2 regions of the Bacillus sp. FJAT-45350 genome follow, and region 1 is predicted to be linked to the other one. Evidence: riboswitches for the same ligand, from Rfam matches in the RefSeq annotation. Region 1 holds a riboswitch; the other holds the start of a gene.
What was found. Region 1 has a riboswitch for S-adenosylmethionine ahead of CD003_RS17360 (methionine ABC transporter ATP-binding protein). Riboswitches for the same ligand answer to the same signal wherever they lie in the genome.
Positions count from the first base shown of each region.

Region 2: another riboswitch for S-adenosylmethionine. It lies ahead of CD003_RS12400 (homoserine dehydrogenase); the one in region 1 lies ahead of CD003_RS17360 (methionine ABC transporter ATP-binding protein).

Region 1 covers NZ_NISU01000002.1:160,790-168,699, reverse strand. Annotated here, with positions in the region: gene CD003_RS21995 (hypothetical protein) at 366-509, opposite strand; gene CD003_RS17375 (carboxymuconolactone decarboxylase family protein) at 937-1,302, opposite strand; gene CD003_RS17370 (MetQ/NlpA family ABC transporter substrate-binding protein) at 1,424-2,290, opposite strand; gene CD003_RS17365 (methionine ABC transporter permease) at 2,306-2,971, opposite strand; gene CD003_RS17360 (methionine ABC transporter ATP-binding protein) at 2,968-3,978, opposite strand; SAM riboswitch class I at 4,221-4,337, opposite strand; gene CD003_RS17355 (MFS transporter) at 4,417-5,694, opposite strand; gene CD003_RS17350 (YusG family protein) at 5,925-6,170, opposite strand; gene gcvH (glycine cleavage system protein GcvH) at 6,334-6,717, opposite strand; gene CD003_RS17340 (arsenate reductase family protein) at 6,790-7,146, opposite strand; gene CD003_RS21990 (hypothetical protein) at 7,306-7,458, opposite strand; gene CD003_RS17335 (acyl-CoA dehydrogenase family protein) at 7,760-7,910, opposite strand, start outside.
Region 2 covers NZ_NISU01000001.1:2,445,480-2,453,389, reverse strand. Annotated here, with positions in the region: gene hisS (histidine--tRNA ligase) at 1-639, shown strand, start outside; gene aspS (aspartate--tRNA ligase) at 645-2,435, shown strand; SAM riboswitch class I at 2,513-2,620, shown strand; gene CD003_RS12400 (homoserine dehydrogenase) at 2,706-3,944, shown strand; gene CD003_RS12395 (hypothetical protein) at 3,953-4,240, opposite strand; RNA gene ssrS (6S RNA) at 4,389-4,562, shown strand; gene CD003_RS12385 (hypothetical protein) at 4,638-4,817, opposite strand; gene CD003_RS12380 (tRNA threonylcarbamoyladenosine dehydratase) at 5,092-5,853, shown strand; gene CD003_RS12375 (L-lactate permease) at 6,215-7,910, shown strand, end outside.

The sequences.
Region 1 (7,910 bases):
CACGATTTAAATTCTCAATCTATTCTCATTACAATCTTATAACAAATCAAAATATACTTCAAGGGTTTCAGCTTTATTTTATATACTTTTTATACATTTATATATAAAAAGTAGCTACTACCTTATTCTTCTTTGTTTATCTTCTCTCTAATATAAAAACTCATTCTACCATTTTGTTTATTGGAATAACGAAAATCCGCCTTTTCTTCCTTTTCAGAAGTTACTAAAGGAAAATAAGAAAAATAAGGAAAACTTACAACTTCTTATTATCCTAAAGTTTCCGTCCTATGTCGAACAATATAACAACTTTATTTTATTAAATAAAAGAGGATGACTACATAAATAGTAGTCACCCTCCTTTATTGTTATCTGCCGTTAACTTCTAAAGCAATTTTATTAGACTTTTTATAGTCTTCCTCGCGAGCCTTTTCAACTTCTAAGCGCTTAGTTAAGCTTCTGTTGTATTCTGCGTAGCCCATCCCATGTGATTGTTGCATCGCCTTTTCCATTTCACCAGTATAATTGGCTTGGATAGTTAAGATAACAAATCATCCCTTCTTTTTTAACTGAGTTTATATACATTCTATAACCTCAATTTATGGAGCATTAAACTCCTTTTTTCTTACAAGTACTATGATAACAAATAGTTCGTAAAGCCCCAACATCGATAAAACGGTAAATTATCTAACAATTAGCGTTGTAAGCTAATCAGACACACTCAACAAACTTTCCTCTAGAATTGTAGTTAATCTCTCCAACATACTAAGGGAGAAAGCAATTATGAGTTATGAGTTATAAGTTATGAATGTAAGAGCCTCTTTTTATATTAATTTTTATAACAAGAAAGAGGCTCCCTAAAAGTAACCAATCCTTTTAGACAACCCCTAAACAAATCTTATACCATTTGTAATTCATAAATCATAATTCATAATTGCTCTACTGAACGTTCTGTCCATTAAACTCACTTAACGCATCTTGAACTAGCGTTACTGCTTGGCTCATTGCTGCTCCACCACCAAATGCTGCTGAGACCCCAACTGTTTCAAGTATCTCCTCTTCACTACACCCTTGGTCAACACAGCCCTTCGTATGATAAATAATGCAGTACTCATCCTGCGAGTAAATACTAATACCAAGAGCAATTAATTGCTTCTCCTTTTGTGACAACTTCCCTTCAGCAAAGCATTCCTCTGTGAAAGCATTATATTTTTTCGCTATTTGAGGCATTTTTTGCGTAAAATGGCCTAACCCTTCTTTATATTCTTGTAATGCCATTTGAATCATGCTACTGTTCTGTTCCATTTATAATTCCTCCCTATGTATACTCAAGACAAATATAGTATCTCTCAATAGAAACGAAATAATGTGTGAGCTTTCAAACAAAAAAAGTAGCCGCTTAATAAACGACTACTTTCTTCTTATATTAAAATGCAGGTACTACGTCGCCTTCCCATTTTTCAAGAATAAAGTTACGAACCTCTTCTGATTGAAGAACTTCAATTAACTTTTGAATTTCTGGACGAGTTTCGTCACCTTCACGTACTGCAACAACGTTCACATACGGATTGTCTTCTGGGCTTTCAACTACAAGTGCATCTGAACCTGGGTGTAATCCTGCACCAAGAGCAAAGTTTGCATTAATGAAAACTGCATCTCCCTCTTCATGTTCATATGCTTGTGGAAGCATAGACGCATCAATGTTTGCACGGAATGTAAAGTTTCTAGGGTTTTCCACTACATCTTCAACTGTTGCACCAATCCCTACACCTTCTGCTAATGTAACTAAACCATGATCTTCAAGAATTGCGAATACACGGCCATGGTCAGGGATTGAATTACTCATAACAATCTCTGCACCTTCTGGAAGCTCATCAATGCTTGCATATTTCTTCGTATATAGACCGAATGGTTCGATATGCATTCCACCAGCGTTTACGAACTCATATCCATGCTCAGCCATTTGTGCTTCTAAGTAAGGTATGTGCTGGAAGTAGTTTGCATCTAATGTTCCATCATCTAACGCTTGGTTTGGAAGTACATAATCTTGGAATGTTTCAATTTGTAAATTAATACCCTCTTCAGCAAGTATAGGCTGTGCGAATTCTAAAACTTCAGCATGCGGTACATTTGAAGCACCAATAACTAGTGTTACCGCTTCTTCAGTTGCTTGCTCTTCTTGTGGTGCATCATCTTGTGCTTCTTCTTGAGCTGGCGCGTCGTTCCCTCCGCCACATGCAACAAGTGCTAATGACAGAACACCTGCTGATAGAAAACTAAAAAACTTTTTCATCTTATTTGCCCCCTATTATCGTTTATCTGTTTTATTTGTAAACCAATCCCCAACCAACTGAATGACATAAACAATCAGTAGAATGGCAATGGTAGCTACCCATACATAATCCCATTGATTTCTCTGGAATCCATCCATAAATGCTAAATAACCTAGACCACCTGCTCCAATTACACCTGCCATTGCTGTATAACTAACGAGCGCAATTGCTGTAACTGTAATACCTGAAGTTAGAGCTGGCTTTGATTCTGGAAGTAAAACCTTCCAAATAATCTCCAAATGACTAGCCCCCATAGATTGAGAAGCTTCGATAACCCCTTTATCAATTTCTCGAAGTGCGATTTCAACCATTCTCGCATAAAATGGTGCTGCACCAACAACCAATGCTGGTACTGCTGCCTTCCATCCGAAAATCGAGCCAACAAAAAACTTCGTAAATGGAATTAACAATATAATTAATATAATGAATGGAACTGAACGAAACACATTTACAAATGCTGCTGTAATTACATGAACCACTTGATTTTGCCAAAGGTTACCCTTAGCTGTAAGGAATAATAACAAACCTAAAATTAGGCCAAAAAATGCAGTTAGTATAACGGATACGAACGACATATAAAACGTCTCTAATGTCGCTTCCCACACTCGTTCCCATCTGATGTTCGGAAATAATTGATTCATCGATCAATCACCTCCACTTCAACTTGCTGTTCCCTTATAAATGAAATCGCTTTTGAAAGTTCATCTTCACTTCCATCAATATGGATAAAGAGTGTTCCGTAAGAACCATCCTGAGTTTGAGAAATTTTCCCTTGCAATATATTAACCTCAACATCAAATTGACGAATCAATTGTGTGATTAATGGACGTTCTGTTTCATCCCCTACAAAAGTTAACTGGACAACTTGACCAGATTCTTTAAGTTGTAAGGAGTCTTTCGTTTCTTCAGGTTCTGTAATTTGCTTTACAAACTCCTTCGTAATATCAGCTTTCGGTTGTCTAAAAACTTCTAATACTGGTCCTTGTTCAGCAATGTTACCTGCTTCAATAACAGCAACTCGGTTACATATCTTTCTAATCACATGCATTTCATGCGTTATTAAGACAATCGTTAATCCTAGCTTTTTATTAATATCTACTAGTAAATCAAGAATTGAATCTGTCGTCTTTGGGTCTAGTGCCGACGTTGCCTCGTCACACAAAAGAACTTTTGGATTATTTGCGAGTGCTCTTGCAATACCAACTCTTTGTTTTTGTCCTCCACTTAATTGAGAAGGATAAGAGTCACCGCGCCCCTCTAGACCAACAAGCTGTATTAATTCTTTTACTCTCTTTTCACGGTCATTTTTTTTAACACCCGCAATTTCAAGAGGGAATGAAATATTTTCTCGTACAGTTCGAGACCAGAGTAAATTGAAGTGTTGAAAAATCATACTAATTTCTTGTCGGGCTTTTCTAAGCTCTTGCCCAGTCATTGATGATAGATTCTTCCCTGCAATAGAAACGGTTCCTTCTGTAGGCCGTTCCAAGTTGTTAAGCATTCTAATAAGCGTACTTTTACCCGCACCGCTATATCCGATTATTCCAAAAATTTCACCTTCGTTAATATCAAGGTTAATTCGATCAATAGCAGTAACCGTTCCATCTCGTGTTTGGAACACTTTCCTGATTTGACTTAAACTTATCAATGTAAACACCCTTATCTTTTTCTCTATTTACTACTATCTCTCTTTCATATCTAGTAATCTAACACTTAGTATACACATTGAAATACCCATAATTAAATATAAGAAAATCTCAAAATTTCGACAAATATAACTATATATCTACAACTGGATTATATAAGCTAACTACACTTGACTTTAGAGATTAAAAAAACCTTCCCGTCATCATCATGAGCAGAAAGGTTTAGTAGCGTATCTGAGCCTTTCTCTCATCTTTCAAAGCAATTTGCTTTGTAGGATTTAGCACCTTACTAAACATGTCAATACATGTTTAAGGTTGCTGGGTTTCATCGGGCCAGTCCCTCCACCTCTCATGATAAGAGTTACATTTAATTAATGTTTAATTTCATGAATGAATCATAGCATGGACAATCTTTTAGTGTCAACGGTTTTTTCTCTTTTTTACGACACCTTTCGCACCTTTTTTTTCCCTTGATCATTGTCATAACGACGAAAGACCAAAAAGAAGTAAATTGAACCAATTAAGTAAAGAGCTCCCGTAATCGAAAAAACGATAGCATAGCCATAATAAGAGCCATGAAGCATAACAATGGTCATCGAAACAGGACCCATGACAGCCCAGCCCAATTGGAAGACCATCTGTCCTACTGAGTTTGTTAACCCTTTTATTGAATCATCAACACTTCTCATCATTAACGACATTTGAATAGGGTTTCCAGCATTCATTAATGCCTGTCGAAACAGAAAACCAATCACAGCAATCCAGAGGTTTTCTGTGTAAGCAGTTAATAATAAGAAAGGCAATGATGACAATTGCAATATGACAACCGCTTTTACTTCACCAAACCGCTGAACTACAGCAGGACCAATCATAAATGCGACCGCCGTCATACCCTGGCCAAGGGAAAGAATTAGCCCAACAAGAGATTTGCTAATTTCAAACCGGTCAGTAAAATAAATGTTTAAATAAGGTATCACAAGACCAGAACCAAAACCAATCAAAATTTGAGCTACCGCAAATAACGCTATAATTTTAATTCCAGATTTATGCGTAGTGACTAACTTTTTTAAAGAGCTTGCTGCTGATTTTTCTGTTTTCAACTTACGAGTTTCACAGATTTTCAATATTGGCCACAATGCCGCAAAGAAGAAGATAGAACCAATTAATAACGTAATTCTTACACTTGTAAGAGTGTCAATTGTAAATACAAATTGAAATAAATCTGTTAAGCCTCCACCTAAAGCATTACCAATGACATTAGCCACCATAATAACCGCAAAGTTAAAACTAAATAAGTGTACTCGTTCCTTCTCTGTAGAGTTCTCAGCTAACAATGGTATAGAAGCTACTTGAATACAGGCCATAAACAGTCCTGTCATAAATGCTGTATATAATAGTGAAGACTCTGTCACCAGAATCGCCCGTAATAATAAACTAGCTGCTGTAAAGATTGCACCAATAAATATGATTTTTTTTCGTCCATACCGATCGCTTAAAATCCCTGCTGGTAATAAAGCTAATGCAGAAGCCGTTGCTGTCATCGCAATAACTTTGCCGTTCATCTGGTCATCAAAACCTAATTCTCGAACGTAGTAATTATAAATAACCATAAATATTCCCATGCCGATATTACCTAGGATAGAAGCAAGTAGAAATAGGCGAACATTTTTATTGTAATTCTTAAACTGGATTTTCCAGTCTCCAATAAATTGACTCATTTTAAAAGTCCTTCCATCATTTCGTATCCCTAAATAATAATAAACTATTTCGGGTTTAGAAAGACTTTTATTAGTATTACGCCACTATCTCTTCATTTTTTGTTTTCCTTTTATATATAAATTTCGACAATTGTACACTGCATTCATGGAGAAAAAGCAAAGGAATGGTAGCTGTAAGAAATTAAAAAAGACTGTGAAGCAATAAATCTGCTTCTACAGCCTTTTTCACTTTAACACCAACCCATGTCGCAACCTTCAACATATTGCTTTTCCTTTTCAGGGTGGTCATTTTCATATCTATATACTTTATTCTCTTCAAACTCAAAGTCCTCTGCCATCTCATATTGATTTCCTTGATTGGTCATCACAATCTTTCCAACCTTCGCCTCATCAATATACAGATTCATTGCACCATTCTCAAGCTTCCCTTCAACCTTACTCGTTACATCGACCTTCTTCAAATGATTATCATTCATTACTATGACCTCCTCTGGAGTTCGTTATAGTTACGATACCCAAAGGAGAAGAGAAATAAACAAATTACAAAATAATGAGTTCTGAATTCCGAATTTAATTTATAACTTATAACTCATAACTCAGCATTAAAAAAAGACAGCCTCAGCTGTCTTTTTTGTGCTCTTAGTCTTCAGATACCATTTTCTCGTACGCTTCAGCAGACATTAGTTTGTCTAATTCAGAAGCGTCAGAAGGTTCAACTACGATCATCCATGCTTTTTCGTAAGGCGACTCGTTTACGAATTCTGGTGAATCGTCAAGGTCTTCATTGATTTCAACTACTTTACCGCTGATAGGAGCGTAAAGCTCTGAAACAGTCTTAACTGATTCAACGCTACCAAATGGCTCGTCAGCTTCGATTTCGTCACCTACTTCAGGTAATTCAACGAATACGATATCTCCAAGTTCTGACTGTGCAAAGTCCGTAATTCCAATACGTACTTTGTCCCCTTCAGTTTTTACCCATTCATGCTCTTCTGAATACTTTAGTTCTTTTGGTAAATTCATTGTAATCCCTCCATAATTATGTACTCACGTTTACTATAGTATATTTAGAAAGCTTTCACAACTGAGATTTTATTATTTCCACGTCTGTTCAAAATCCTCTTCTTTAAAACCTACAGTTACCTTTTCTCCATCTGTCACAATTGGACGTTTGATCAGCATACCATCGGTTGCTAGTAAATCAAGTAATTCTTCATCAGAACTCGATTTGACCTTATCCTTTAAACCAAGCTCGCGATATTTTTTACCACTTGTATTAAAGAATTTTTTTATCTCTAATCCACTTTTCTTATATAATTCTTCTAGCTGTTCTCTTGATGGTGGGTTATCAACAATATGTACGTCATTATATTCTACCCCATTTTCTTCAAACCATGCCTTCGCTTTACGACAAGTACCACATTTTGGATACCAATAAAAAGTTAGAGCCACTCTTTATTCCCTCCCTTCTTATTGTAATAAGAGGCAAACATACCTCTTATCACAATTGTTTCCACTGAAATAATTATTGACTATAATTAGGTACAATACAACTGTTTTGCCTAGTAATTTGTCGATATTTTGGTCGTCTATAACTAATTTTATAGTGCATTAGCTATGATTTTTTCTATCTCCTATAACTTCTTGTTCCCAAACGGTTTGCATTTGATCTGCCACAGTTATTCCACTATCTAGCTCTTTACTGAATTCCTCTACAGCTGTCAAATTCTCATCCTGTATAATTTCATTTTTAGGCTTTTTCATTATTCTCAGTCCTTCCTACGCTAGATAAATATGTTTATTATCTGTTCATTGCCTAGAGTTATTATATGAGCATGGGATTTTTTTAAACGAATGAACCAGAACAAAGAAGCCCCAATATATGGGACTTCTTTGTTCTTAACTAGAGAGGAGAATGCTTCCTTTAAGAAAGGAGAATATATTTTTTTTGAGTTTTACCTCAAATTGAATAACAGTACTTAATTGTGGCTTTACGCCTAATTAGGAGGAATATCCCTAACTAGGCAGCTAATAAAAAGATAAAACAGCCTTTTTTGTAAAATACTTATACTACATATCTTTCAGCTTCAAGTACATTGGCTGCAATTTCACGTTTTTTGTGTACTACATTGATTGGCGTGTGGCGAGTTAACTTACGTAAGATTGAAAGCATTGTACGTAGAGTATCTCCTTCTTCCATTGTAATAAGAGATTCT
Region 2 (7,910 bases), on a different contig from region 1:
GACCATGAATTAATGGGTACAGCTCCTTCCATCTTAAACTACTTAAATGAAGATTCAAAAGCATTTTTCTCTAAAGTACAAAAGTATTTAACGGATATGAATATTTCTTTTGAAGTTGATGCGACTCTTGTACGGGGACTAGATTATTACAATAATACTGCCTTTGAAATTATGATTGAAGGAGAAGGCTTTGGAGCGATTACAACCTTAAGTGGTGGTGGTCGTTATAATGGTCTTGCTGAAGAGCTAGGTGGACCAGAGACACCAGGAATCGGCTTTGCATTAAGTATTGAACGATTGCTAATGGCATTAAAAGCACAGAATGTTGAAATTCCAGTAGAACAAAGTATCGATTGTTATATTGTTGCAATGGGTGAAAGTGCAAAGGACCGAGCTGCTAGTTTACTATTTGAGCTTCGTCAAGCTGGTTTAACGGCGGAAAAGGATTACTTAGATAGAAAAGTTAAAGGTCAGTTCAAAGCTGCAGACCGTTTAAAAGCAAAGTACACAGCGGTCATTGGAGACGATGAATTAGCTGCAAATAAAATTAATGTGAAATCAATGGGAACGGGAGACAAAGAAGAAGTATCCCTTGACCAATTTGCTAACTATATGAAAGAAAAAGCCGAGGAGGAGTAAGTAAAATGATAGGAAGAACTCATAACTGTGGAGAAATTACGGAACAAACAATTGGGGAAAAGGTTCAGTTAAAAGGATGGGTACGAACACGTCGTGACTTAGGTCAAGTAATTTTCATTGACCTTCGTGATCGTTCAGGAATTGTACAGGTTGTATTCAGTCCTGAAATTTCTGAAGAGGCATTGAAAATCGCTGACCGTGTTCGTAGTGAGTACGTATTAGATGTTGAAGGAACAGTTGTAAAGCGTGACGATGAGACAATTAATGAAAAGATTCCAACAGGAACGGTAGAAGTTCATGTTAATAAAATTACAATTTTAAATGCTTCGAAAGCTCTTCCATTCCAAATTGAAGAAGGTACGGATGCTTCGGAAGATATTCGTTTAAGATACCGTTATTTAGATCTTCGCCGTCCAGACATGCAGGAAACTTTTATGCTACGTCATAAAACAACAAAAATGATTCGTGATTACTTAGATAACAATCGTTTCCTAGAGATTGAAACACCAATGCTAACAAAAAGTACACCAGAAGGAGCACGTGATTATTTAGTTCCAAGTCGTGTACACCATGGAGAGTTTTATGCATTGCCTCAATCACCACAACTATTTAAGCAGTTATTAATGGTTTCAGGCTTTGAGCGTTATTATCAAATTGTACGCTGTTTCCGTGATGAAGATTTACGTGCTGACCGTCAGCCTGAGTTCACTCAAGTCGATATCGAAACTTCTTTCATGGATAAAGAAGATTTAATTTCAATGATGGAAGAAATGATGGTAAATGTTTTAAAAGAAACAAAAGGTATAGATGTACAGCTTCCATTCCAACGTTTGACGTACGATGATGCGATGAACCGTTATGGCTCAGACAAGCCTGATACTCGTTTCGACATGGAGCTTGTGGAGCTCTCTGATATCGTCAAAGATAGTAACTTTAAAGTGTTTACTAGTGCCGTTGCAAACGGCGGAATTGTTAAAGGATTAAATGTAAAAGGTGTTGCAACGAAAATGTCTCGTAAAGAGATCGATGAGTTAGCAGACTTTGTTGCTATTTATGGAGCAAAAGGTTTAGCTTGGTTAAAAGTCGAAGAAGACGAGCTAAAAGGGCCAATTGCGAAGTTCTTTAACGAAGAAGAGACAGCTGCGATTCGCAAGGAGCTAAATGCCGAACCAGGAGATTTATTATTCTTCGGAGCTGATAAGAAGCAAGTTGTATGGGATAGCCTTGGAGCTCTTCGTTTGAAGTTTGGTAAAGAGCTAGGACTTATCGATAACAGCAAATTCAACTTCCTTTGGGTAGTAGACTTCCCACTTGTTGAATATGATGAAGACGGAAAACGTTATGTGGCACTACACCATCCGTTCACAAGTCCGAAAGTAGAAGACCTTGATTTACTAGATAAAGAACCAGGTAAAGTTCGTGCAGAAGCATATGACCTTGTTCTTAATGGTTATGAGCTTGGTGGAGGTTCACAACGTATTTATCAACGTGATGTACAAGAAAAAATGTTCTCTGCATTAGGATTTACTCCTGAAGAGGCAAAAGAGCAATTTGGATTCCTTCTAGATGCATTTGAATACGGTACACCTCCACATGGTGGGATTGCACTAGGTTTAGACCGTCTAATTATGTTACTAGCGGGAAAAACAAACTTACGTGATACAATTGCATTCCCTAAAACAGCAAGTGCTAGCTGCTTATTAACGAATGCACCAGGTGAAGTAAGTGAAGCTCAATTAAAAGAATTAAACTTATCAATTGTTCCAAGGAAAGAAGAGAAAAAAGTTAACGCATAATTGAAAAAATATTGACTTTCTAATTTTCAAAACATATAATCTACATCAAGACATGACGTTTTAAAAAAATTATATAGAACTTATCAAGAGAGGCTGAGGGACTGACCCGATGACGCCCAGCAACCTGTTTGGATCAAACAAAGGTGCTAATTTCAGCAGAGCTATCTAGTTCTGAGAGATAAGTGAGGCGTGAGAAACCTTTCCTTATCTGGAAAGGTTTTTTCTTTTTTCAAGAAACACTATAAACACGTTCATCAAGGAGGAGTAATAATGTTATCAGTAGGTTTAATTGGATTTGGAACAGTTGGGACTGGAGTATATGAGAGAATAGAAGAAACTCGTTCGACGTTAGAAAGCTTATTACAGCAAGAGATTAGTATAACTAAAATCTTAGTAAGTAATCGTGAAAAGGAAAGAGAGTTATCTATCGATAAGACGCTCCTTACAGATAATGAAGAAGATTTTTTTAAGGAAGAGTATGATTTAGTATTTGAAGCAATTGGAGGAACGATACCAGCAAAGGACTATGTTTCTAGTTTTTTAAATAGAGGTATTCCTGTGATTACTGCTAATAAAGAGTTAGTTGCAAAGCATGGGAAGGAATTAGAGGAATTAGCAAATGAACATGATACGTTTTTAGGATATGAGGCAACAGTTGCTGGAGGTATACCAATTGTTAATGCCCTAAAGGCTAATTTAGCTACGAGCCCTATTCATAAAGTTTTAGGAATTCTTAATGGAACGACAAATTACATACTAACGGAAATGAATGAAAAGGGAAAAGGGTTTGAGGAGGCTTTAACTGAGGCACAAGAGCTTGGTTTTGCAGAGGCTGACCCGACAGATGATATCGAGGGATTTGACAGTTGGTACAAAATTCGAATACTCAGCCGCCTCTGTTTTGGCGAATGGCCTGAGGAATACAATGTACGACGCACTGGTATCACAAAGATCGAAAAATGGAAAGTGACAATTGCAGAGGAACTAGGGCTTACGATTAAATTAATTGGGGAAGCCAAGAAGATTAACGGAACAATTAAAGGGAGTGTTGCACCAGCATTTGTAACGAAGAATCATAGTTTTTCACATATAAAAAGTGTATCAAATGCTGTTCAAGTAGTTAGTGAGTGGTTCGACAATTTGAGCTTTACTGGTCCTGGTGCAGGAAAGAAGCCAACGGCGAATAGTATGATAGAGGATTTTGTTTTTCACTTTCACAATAAAAGTAGTCATTTAGTAAAGCTACAAGCCCCAATACAAAATAATAATTTTGACGAGACGAGATTACTTTTATTTTCTAATAAAGATGAAGAAAAACCGTTAAAGGAAAAGCTTCAACAGTTTAATCATAAGATAGAACAAGTTTATTGTAATGGAGAAAGATTGGTTTGGGTTATAACTATATCTGAAGTAGAATTAGAAGGTTTTCAAGATACTATTCCTAATTGTTTTCCTATCTTTGGGGATGAAGAAATAGTTAAACTGAACAAGAATATCGTATCTGTCTAACATTTATCTTAATAGCCTTTCTTTAGAAGGCGAAATGATTCAATAAATTGAACTGGTTCAGATTTAATATATAACGAATGAACACCATGGTCGGTATGTAAATATAAAAAACCAATTGAATTGGATGTACGACGATAAGAAAGGTCAAAAACTTTTGAAAGACAAAATTCTTTATTTTTATAGCTAAGTTTATCCTGGTATAGCTCCAGTTCATACCAATCCTCAACGACTCGTTTTTCTGTCCAACCAATTTCTTGTCTTATTTCAACACAAGGATGAGTGGCTATTATAGTCATATAAACACCTCATTAGCTTTATTTATCGGTAATGTAACACAGAAAGGAGTAGTATGAAAAGCGATACAACAATTTTAATTTTCAGAATTAATACTCTTTTATAGTTGAAAAAAGTAAACGTAGATGATATTATAAATATAACAAGTTAAGAGTCCTGAAGTGTACGTAGGAATCTGTACGTTTTGAGCCAACACCTTTTTTTCGGAGCTTGAGTCTCGGTTTGGAATACATGCCTTTCATAGGACGTATGAAGAATGGAGCAGAGCACCACCCTGCGAGAGCAGGTTCAAAACGAAGGTGAGACGGCACAATTGGGACTCTTATTAATTTTACATTTATCGAAGTCTAAGGGATAGTTATTATCCACTTAGACTTCTTTTATTTTTTTATTTAATTGTTATTCGTTTGTAACAGGCTGGATTTCTTCTTCAAAGTAAAACGTTTGTGGATTTTCCTTTACTGTATAGGAATAGCGTTTCATGTTTGCTACATAACTGAACTTACTAATAGTGACAGTCTCACCAGTAGACTTAATTAATACTTCTTGATCGACTTGATATTTGTTTTTATTTTTCATATATAATACCAACTTTCTATTGTGGGTAATTCTATTATCTCATAAATTCACATACATTAGGTCATTTTATTATAGTTCTATCCAATTCTATTGTCTCTAAACCCCTAAATGACAATATTTCGCCAAGAATATATTACCTTCAAATCCTACATGTCTCCGACGTATGTTGTTTATACTAATGTCAATAAGTAACTGACTTCCTTTTTTAATTTTGATATGGTATATTCAATTCCGAGTAGATAGCTATAGTAAACGGCATGAAAGGGGTATTTACATGTTACATCAGTTCTCAAGAAACGAATTAGCCATTGGACATGATGGTTTAAGTATATTAAAAGGCAGTACGGTAGCCGTGTTAGGTATAGGTGGAGTAGGTTCATTTTCAGCAGAGGCGCTTGCTAGATCTGGTGTTGGTCGCCTTATTTTAGTCGATAAGGACGATATTGATATAACGAATGTGAACAGACAAATTCATGCACTACTTTCAACTGTGGGTCGCCAAAAGGTTGAGGTAATGAAGGAGAGAATTGCTGATATCAATCCAGAGTGTGAGGTAGTAGCACTAAAAATGTTCTATACGGAAGAGACTTATGAGCAATTTTTCGATTATAATTTAGACTTTGTAGTAGATGCTAGTGATACGATTACATATAAAATTCACTTAATGAAGGAATGTTTGAAACGAGATATTCAAATTATCTCTAGTATGGGTGTGGCAAATAAGATGGACCCATCACGTCTAAGAATTGCTGATATTTCTAAGACAAGCTACGATCCAATTGCAAAGGTAATTCGTACAAAGCTTCGAAAAGATAGAATTCACAAGGGAATTAATGTTGTGTTTTCTGATGAACAACCGATTAAAATTCGCGAAGATATTCGCAAAGAAATTGTTCCAGAAAAGGCAGAAGAAGGGCCAATTCGAAAGGCAAAAATGCCACCATCATCAAATGCTTTTGTTCCTTCCGTTTCAGGCTTATTGATGGCAGGTCATGTTATTACGAATTTACTTAAAGATATTACAATTAATCGTTAAAATGAAAAAAATCATATAAGGATTTTTTTCTACCTAAATACTGTATGTAAAAAATTTAAAGGACTGTACTATTGTCATATAAAAACAATAGTCAGTCCTTTTTCTGTTTAAATCATCCTGTTATATGGTGAAAAATAGGTTATTATCATGGTTGTCAAATTTTAAGTGATAGAATTTTTGCAATTTGTCGAAAGAATCTTGAATAATTTATGAACTTTTCATATAATGAAAGCACTTACAACTCGTCTGATGACCTTAAGATATGATTATATGATTATTCGACTGATTATAAAATAATAAAGTTCGAAAATTTGGTCTTTGGGATATATTAGATGAACTTACTATGAGGGGGAAACTGAACATGGGGGTAGGGGTTTTATCTTTATTAGCATTAGTTCCAATTTTAACTGTATTTTTGTTTCTAGTAATTTTACGCTGGCCAGCGAGCCGGGCGATGCCATTGGCATTCGTTGTAACTGTTTTAGTAGCGGTAACAGTTTGGAAAGTTCCATTTAATCAGGTAGCAGCTGCAAGTTCACGTGGATTTGTGACTGTATTTGAAATTTTATTTATTGTGTTTGGAGCGATATTGCTTTTAAACACATTAAAGGAAAGTGGAGCTTTACATACGATTCGTCAAGGGTTTACAGATATATCACCTGACCGTCGTGTTCAAGCAATTATTATTTGTTGGTTATTTGGTTCATTTATTGAGGGGGCTTCTGGATTTGGAACACCAGCAGCAATTGCAGCACCACTTCTTGTAGCAATTGGCTTCCCGGCTATGGCTGCAGTGATGGTAGCTTTAATTATTCAGTCAACACCGGTTTCTTTTGGAGCAATTGGAACACCAATATTAGTTGGGGTTAACTCAGGAATTAGTGAATCTGCTTTAGTTCAAGAAACGGCAGCAAGCTTAGGGATGACGTATGAAGCATATCTTCATATGATTGGTGGACAAGTAGCTATCATTCATGGAATTATTGGTACCTTAATACCTCTATTTATGGTCGTTATGCTTACGAAATTCTTTGGGAAAAATAAATCAATTAAAGAAGGTTTAGGTATATGGAAGTTTGCTATCTTTGCTGGATTGTCTTTTACAATTCCGTATGCCCTAATAGCAAACTTGTTAGGACCTGAATTCCCATCATTATTTGGTGGATTAATTGGTCTAGCAATTGTTATTCCAGCCGCGAAAAAAGGTTTATTCATGCCTAAGAAAACATGGGATTTTGATGTGAAATCAAACTGGGATGCTGATTGGAGTGGGAAGCTTCGTATTTCAGAAGAGGCCCCAGCAAAGAAAATCTCTCCTTTCATAGCGTGGATTCCATATGTTTTAGTTGGAGCTATCTTAGTTCTTACTCGTTTAAATGAACTACCAATTAGAGGGTGGTTAACAGCAGATGCTGTGAAATTAAGCTTTACAGAAGTATTTGGCACATCAATTTCCTTTACAAGTACACCGTTATACTTGCCAGGTGCAATTATGATTTTCGTATCATTAATTTGTATTGTTTTACATGGTATGAACGGTAAAGCTTATGGGCGAGCAGTGAAAGATTCTTTTACAACAACTGTAAGTGCAGCAGCAGCTTTATTACTTGCCGTACCTATGGTTCAAGTATTTATTAACTCAGGTGTAAATGCAGCAGATTTAGCAAGCATGCCATTATTACTTGCTGAAACAGTTTCAAGTGTTATGGGTGACCAGTGGCCGGCATTTGCGCCTGTTATTGGTGCTCTTGGTGCCTTCGTAGCAGGAAGTAATACAATTAGTAATATGATGTTCTCACTATTCCAATTTGGTGTCGCTGATAACATCGGTGTAAACGGTGCAACGATTGTAGCGTTACAAGCCATCGGTGGGGCAGCTGGTAACATGATTTGTGTTCATAATGTAGTAGCAGCATCTGCGGCCGCAGGAGTTGTGGGACGTGAAGGAAGTCTGATACGTAAAACAATGATTCCAACTGCCTATTATTTATTATTTGCTGGTGGTATAGGATTTGTTATGGTACATGGATTTGGTTTTAATCTTGGAACTGGGATTT